2 linked regions of the Novipirellula artificiosorum genome follow. The protein of the gene in region 1 interacts with the protein of each later gene in a pairwise test. Links are inferred from orthologs where the notes say so. Each region holds a gene or a part of one and is shown on either strand. Other genes may lie near its edges.

Region 1 (3,280 bases):
GGACGACACGTTTCGGTAAATGCCCCCCTTCATGAGTGATCCTAAACGGGTCGAAGAAGGCTGGCATTTTCGAGGCGTGCTGATTCTACATGCTGCGTTACTATAGCGGCACGGGCAAGCGGTATGGGCAAGCGGCACGGGGTCGGTTACGACCGTCGACGTTTTCGGCCCGTCGGGGCGAAACGTTTTCGAATGGCTGCGACGGCTTCGATCAAACGGTCGGCTTCCTCAAACGTATTGTAAAAATAGAAACTCGCTCGCGTTGACGCGGCGATGCCAATCGATTCGTGGAGCGGCATGGTGCAGTGATGTCCTGCCCGCACTGCGATTCCGTAACCGTCCAAGCTTTGAGCTAGATCGTGGGCGTGGACGTGATCGACCACGAAGCTGACGATTCCCGCCTTTTTTTCTGGCGTTGGACCAATCACACGGACACCTTCGATTTCGCGGAGTCGACGATCCGCATAGCCCCCGAGTTCGCATTCATAGCGGTGGATCGCATCGAGCCCGATTGCGGACACGTACTCGGTGGCCGTGCAGAGCCCGACGGCTTCGGCGATCGGTGGTGTTCCAGCTTCGAACTTATCGGGTAAGGCGGCGGAGGTGAATCCGGCGGTGGTGACCTTGTTGATCATACCGCCACCGCCGAGGAAAGCAGGCATCGAATCGAGCAAATCGGTCTTGCCATACAACACGCCGATCCCGGTGGGTCCGCAAACCTTGTGACCGCTGAAGGCCAAGAAGTCGACACCCCATGCTTGAACATCGGTCGGCAAGTGTGGCGCTGATTGCGCGGCGTCGACCAACACGGTCGCGCCCGCGGCCTGTGCCCATTGGGTCCACCGCTGGACGGGAAATTCCGTACCCAACGTGTTGCTGGCCGCCGTGAACGCAAACAGTCGTGGTTTCAAGCGATCGAGATGCTCGATGACCACCTCGTCGGGGATCTCAAATTGATCGTTGATCGGAAGGAACTCGATCCGGCATCCCGTTCGCTCGGCCAACTGGTGCCAGGGGACAATGTTAGCGTGATGTTCCGCGATGGTCAGCAGAATGGTGTCGGATGAGGACAGGTTGACATCGCCCCACGTTCGGGCGACCGTGTTGATTGCAGCGGTGCATCCTGCGGTGAAAATAACCTGCTTGTCCTCAGCCGCATTGAGGAAACGAGCGACACCTCGGCGTGCTTGCTCGTAGAGATCGGTCGATTCTTCGCTGAGGGTATGGATGCCGCGATGAACGTTTGCGTAGCAATTCTCGTAGAACTGCGACATCGATTTGACGACCGCAGTCGGCCGCTGGCTGCTGGCGGCATTATCAAGAAACGCTAGCGGCCGATCTCCGTTGACCTTTCGAGTCAGAATCGGGAAATCGCGGCGATAACGATCCACATCAAACACAGACGAAACGGCTGGATTGGGGGCGTTCATGGGCTTAGGATTCTTCGCTCAGGCTTGGGCCGCCAAAATCAGGGCTGCTGTCATCGCCGTCGTCAACCGGTGAATGGACGGCACTTTGAAGCACGCGCCAAGAAAGCAGACAACACTTTTGTCGGTTGGGGGTCAATTTGGGCCCGAACAGCTCAAGCATCTCGTCGGCCGAGAACGCCTTGACTTGATCCAAGGTTTTGCCTTCGATTTTCTCAATCAGCATCGACGCCGATGCTTGGCTGATCACACATCCGTCACCTTCAAACCACGCCTCTTTGATGGTTCCATCGGCATCCATCTTCAAGTCGATGTGAATCACATCCCCACACAGCGGATTGTTGCCTTCGTCTGCATGCGTCGCGTGGTCGAGAGCACCGCGGTGATACGGGTCCTCGTAGTGATCCAAGACGTGTTCTTCGTAAATGTCGTGTTCGTTCTGAGACATGTCGATCGTTCAAATGTCGCGGGACGGTGTGGAGATTGCCGATAAGGGAGGCGGAAACACGGCTCCCTGATTAAAGTCTATGTTCGTTGTCAAAAATAGACGACCCCTGATGGCCGATGCCCGGTTAGTGGCAAAGGATTTGCCCTTTGGCAGATCGAGTGGCAGTGGACGGGATCGTAGTGCGGCGTCGCCGCATGGGGCGAGTTGCCGTCTGCGGGCAAAAACGCTTCAACCGGGCGGTTCGGTCTGTTTTTGCAGCACGAAGACGGCGTCGATTAAATCGTCGTCCATCACTCGTGGTTGGTTGATGTCGTAATCGAAATCGAAGGCGTCAACGATTCGCAGCCGGTTGGAAACCTTCTTTAACAGCCCCTTGGCTTGTTGGATCGTGTACAGCCTGAGCGGAAACTCGCTTCGGACGCGGTGAACTTTTCCTCCGCGGGTGACCGCCTTGATGCTTGCACGCAGCGTTTCGAGCCGTTTTCGACGATTGAAGTCGACCACACGAAGGGTCACGTGAACTCGTGTCCCACCATGCACCGCCGACCATCGTTCGGTGCTCTCTTCGTCTGCGTCCAAGGGGATACAGTGGAAGCCAAGGATGTAGATCCCGCCGCTGCGAAGATGGTCAGCAACCGAATTCAGATGGGCAATCGCTGCGGTTTCGCTTGTCAAATGACGGAACGTATTGAAGGTGCAAAATGCAGCGTCGAACCGTGTGTCCAGCGTCATCTGGGTCATGTCCCCGAGAATCAACGATGCACGAAGCCCACGACGCGCCAGCCGCTTTTGCAAGTAGTCCAACATGGGTCGATTTAGGTCCAACCCGGTCACGTCGTAACCTCGCTTGGCCATTGCCGCGACGAGTCGACCGCTGCCACACCCCGGTTCAAGTAACCGTTGCGTTTTGCCGCTGACGTACTTGGTAAACGCTTGCTCGAAAAACCGTACTTCGGCAGCCGTTTCGTCACGAAAAATCATGTCGAAGTACTGCGGGTAGTCGTACCAGTTTTCCATTTACGTGGCTGCAGCTTCGGCGTTCTTCACGCTGGGTCGCCGAGTCCGTCGCCGCGGTTTGGCATGGGTCCACTCTTTGGTCATTGCCTCGAAAACCTCAGGCGTTTCGTAGCGAACAATCGTTTTGCCTTCGGGCATCGGGCCGATCAATCCACGAAACACCGGCATGCCGCGCAAATCCAGATCGGTGCTGCAATCGTCGGTTCCGATTTGCATGTGCATCTTCGAGAGCGGGTCACAATTCGGATAATCGCGAATCAAAATCGAACCGTCACTACCGCGCGTGACGACGCGGAACGTATCTTTCTTGGCCATGGTGCCTCCGGGAGGGGGGGAGATGATGTGGCGCATCTTGAACGAACGATGGGATGGTTTGGGTTGGCTCTGC
Region 2 (3,336 bases), on another replicon or contig:
CGCATCCGGCACTTCCCATGCATTCGATTCGATCGCACCTCCTTCCGGCGTCGTTGGCGATTCTTGCTTTCACTTTGGTGTCCTTTTCCGAGCAAACGCCGGTCCATGCCGACGACGACGTGGCCGTTGCATTTGACTCGGCCGACGAAGCGATGGGAGTCGGTGCCGCCTATTTGAGGGCCAAGAAATATGACCTTGCCCGCCCGCCACTTGAAGCAGCCCTCGAACTTTCCACCAGCGAGGCTGAGCGGCTCAAAGTCTACGAAATGCTATTGCCGGTCTATCGCCAGATTCCAGAGTTCGAGCCCTTTCGGGATGCCGCAGAATTCATCATCGAAAAATCAGACAAAGCATATCAGCGGTCCATGACGCGACGGAGTTTTATTTCGTTTGCGTACAACCGAGGCCAGATCGATGAGTTGGTCGAGCGATATGAAGAGAAGCTAACGAAAGAACCGAATGACGAACCCACCGTTTACCTGTTGGCAGAGATCTACTCGAACATGCGACGCGATCCGAAACGGACGATCGAGCTGTTGGAACAGCTTCAAAAACTCCAGTCCAAAGGTCAGGTCTCCGATCCGGATTCCATGTCAGCATCGGAAAAGCAGCGAATGGTGTTGGCGAAGAGCAATCTGGCACGCGAGTACCTGCGCGGTGACGCGTATCGCAAAGCTGCAAAGCTGTATGAAGCCATCGCGCCGCTGGATCCGACAACGCAGGCGTGGAACTTAAAGGAGGCTGCCATCGCATGGATGAAAGAGGGGAATCCGTCGAAGGCGTTGAAGTTGGCTGAAAGAGCCGAGGTCGCGCCCGCGGAAGCTCGCAATGATCAGTTGACTCATTTCTTTCATCGCCATCTCGGCGATCTTTTCATGAAGCTCGCCCTACCGGCCAAAGCAATCCCTCACTATGAAATCGCTATCGAGAAAACCACGATCGCGGGTTACAAAAAAGACACGGCACAGTCGCTTCGCGAGGCCCAGCAAGCGGCGGAACCCAACAAGTCATGATCTACCTTGATAACCACGCGACAACGTGTTGCGATCCGCGCGTCGTGGAAGCCATGTTGCCTTGGTTGAGCGAACACTTCGGGAACCCCCACAGCCTGTCGCACTCGCCAGGCCGCTTGGCCGCTGATGCGATCGAGCAGTCGCTATCGCAAATCACGCGATCGACGAATTCACCTGAGCATTCGATCGTGATGACAAGCGGAGCGACCGAGAGCAACAATCTGGCAATCCGCGGGGTCTGTTTGCACCCGCGACAGACACGACGACATTTCGTTACCGTTTCGACCGAGCATCCCGCCGTCCTGGATGTCGCTGAGGAACTTCGGCGCGACGGTTTTCGTGTCACCCGCGTCGCTGCCTATCAAGCAGGTCATCCCTGTGCTGGTTCGGTGGACCTTGATCGCCTTGCCGACGCGATCGACGACGACACCGCGTTGGTGTCGGTGATGTGGGCGAACAATGAAGTGGGATCGATCGCCCCGATGAAGGTGATTGCGGATCTCTGTCACGCACGCGGTGCGTTGCTGCATAGTGACGCGACGCAAGCGATCGGCCGAATCGATGTCGATGTTCGGAAAACGGATGTCGATCTGGTGAGCGGCTCGGCGCATAAATTCTACGGACCCAAGGGCGTTGGCTTCTTGGTGGTCGGCAACGGCAACCGACGTGTTCGGATTCTGCCACAAATCGTCGGTGGCGGTCAGCAAGATGGTCTCCGGAGCGGAACCATGAACCCGGCTGCGGCGGTTGCGATGGCCAAGGCGATCGAACTTGCGAATCACGAAATGCGATCGAGCCAACCGCAAATCATGGGGCTCAGAGGTCAACTCTTCGAACAACTTCGATCGCGGATCGAACGAATCCAACTCAATGGACCCGAGTTGACCCTACCCGGTCGATTACCGGGAAACCTGAACCTCACAATCGATCAAGTCGAGGGGGAGGCTTGGATGTCCGCAACGCCTGGGGTGGCATTCAGCAGCGGCTCGGCATGCAGCAGTGTCGAGCCGGGCGCGAGTCACGTGCTGCGAGCGATCGGTCTCAGCGAGTCCGCGACACGACGAAGCGTGCGCTTTGGGATTGGCCGTTTCAACACCGAGCCCGAGATCATGGAGGCTGCCGACCAGCTTGTCGAAAGCTATCGAAAGCTGCAGCAATTGACGGGGCAGCGGTGACAAGATTGCCGTGGATGCTAGCATGAAACAGCGTCCCATTCCTTCTAGATCGCCTGGCTCGCCAGAAAACATCCATCTCACTTGAATTACCCACCAAATGTCTCTTTACCGTCGGTCGGGTGAACCGCTATCATCGCGGGCAATATCCACGCTCAGTGGATGCCGACGATCGTGTCGAATGTTGATGGAACTTCGATCGGACAGCAGCACCACTGACAGTTTTTTATGCGATTGATCAAGGATTGAGGCAATGGGCGGAGTCCCCGTGCTACTGCTAGCAGCTGCAATCGGCGTTACTTATGGCTGGCAACCGGATAGTGGCGGCGGCGTTGAGTACATTATTCAGGTTCCCCCAGAAGATCTGCAACAATTGCAGCGCGCTGGGGAGATCAGCAGTCGCATCGATCCTGAGGTACAAGGCCATGTATCGCGAGTGATCATTCGCGTGGGGACTGGCCCCGTCCCACGCAGCACACCGACGTCCATTTCTCAGCTTCATCGTGGGTTGAATTCGCCGAGCACCGTTGCGGTTCAAGAAACCCAATTGCGACAAGCCTTGGGCGATTGCCCCCCCTACGATGTGCTCGATCAAGCCGCCGTCCCGATCCCAGAAATGAATCACGCCAGAAAGGCAAATCCGATTCCCGGGATGAACACCACTGCCTTCTCGGGCGTGTCAACCAATCAAATCGAATCGCTGATGAAGCCGGACCCGAATGACCCGTTGGCAGGTACGGGGATTAGCTTGCCGCCATCGCTGCAAGGCACGGGGAATTCCGCTCAAGACAACCTGATGCGCGCTGCCAACGCATTCGGGGAACAGGCGAAATCTACACTGGGTTTCTCGCCCAATCCCACAAACGCTTCGGCCTCGATCCCTGCTGCTTCTGGGAACGCGAGCCAGTACAGTTTGCCTCCGGCTCCAACGGCCTCGGGGGCCATCCAGACCCGCACGGGGTCGAGCAACACGAACAACCAGGTTCCTGCGTTTACCTCCAGTAATCCGATGGCTGCGGCCGCTAGCCCTCTCGCTGGTGGACCGACAACCGATCCGATGACCGCGCCAAGCGGGGCCTCTGCCAGTCCGTGGTACGACTTGAATAAGAGCTCCACCGCTTCATCGGACACGACGTCGAGCATGAATGCAG

The links. The genes of interacting proteins can lie anywhere in the genome.
Region 2: the proteins of sufU (region 1) and Poly41_RS18300 interact in binary tests that used the Escherichia coli proteins (3 or more experiments, as listed by UniProt). The link is inferred for Novipirellula artificiosorum from one-to-one orthologs.

The regions. Positions count from the first base shown.
Region 1 is NZ_SJPV01000007.1:327,984-331,263, forward strand. The notes cover bases 156-3,098. They hold sufU (Fe-S cluster assembly sulfur transfer protein SufU), read right to left. Parts: upstream 1,876-3,098; coding sequence 1,435-1,875; downstream 156-1,434. Other genes in these bases: Poly41_RS19985 (SufS family cysteine desulfurase), read right to left, coding at 156-1,430; Poly41_RS19995 (class I SAM-dependent methyltransferase), read right to left, coding at 2,104-2,892; Poly41_RS20000 (hypothetical protein), read right to left, coding at 2,893-3,098. Outside these bases: more of Poly41_RS19985, read right to left, coding at 147-155; more of Poly41_RS20000, read right to left, coding at 3,099-3,207. UniProt on the Escherichia coli protein: A scaffold on which IscS assembles Fe-S clusters. Exists as 2 interconverting forms, a structured (S) and disordered (D) form. The D-state is the preferred substrate for IscS.
Region 2 is NZ_SJPV01000006.1:368,146-371,481, reverse strand. Bases 100-3,098 are described here. They hold Poly41_RS18300 (cysteine desulfurase family protein), read left to right. Parts: upstream 100-1,009; coding sequence 1,010-2,188; downstream 2,189-3,098. Other genes in these bases: Poly41_RS18295 (hypothetical protein), read left to right, coding at 2,439-3,098; Poly41_RS18305 (tetratricopeptide repeat protein), read left to right, coding at 100-1,013. In the rest of the region: more of Poly41_RS18305, read left to right, coding at 18-99; more of Poly41_RS18295, read left to right, coding at 3,099-3,336. UniProt on the Escherichia coli protein: Master enzyme that delivers sulfur to a number of partners involved in Fe-S cluster assembly, tRNA modification or cofactor biosynthesis. Catalyzes the removal of elemental sulfur from cysteine to produce alanine.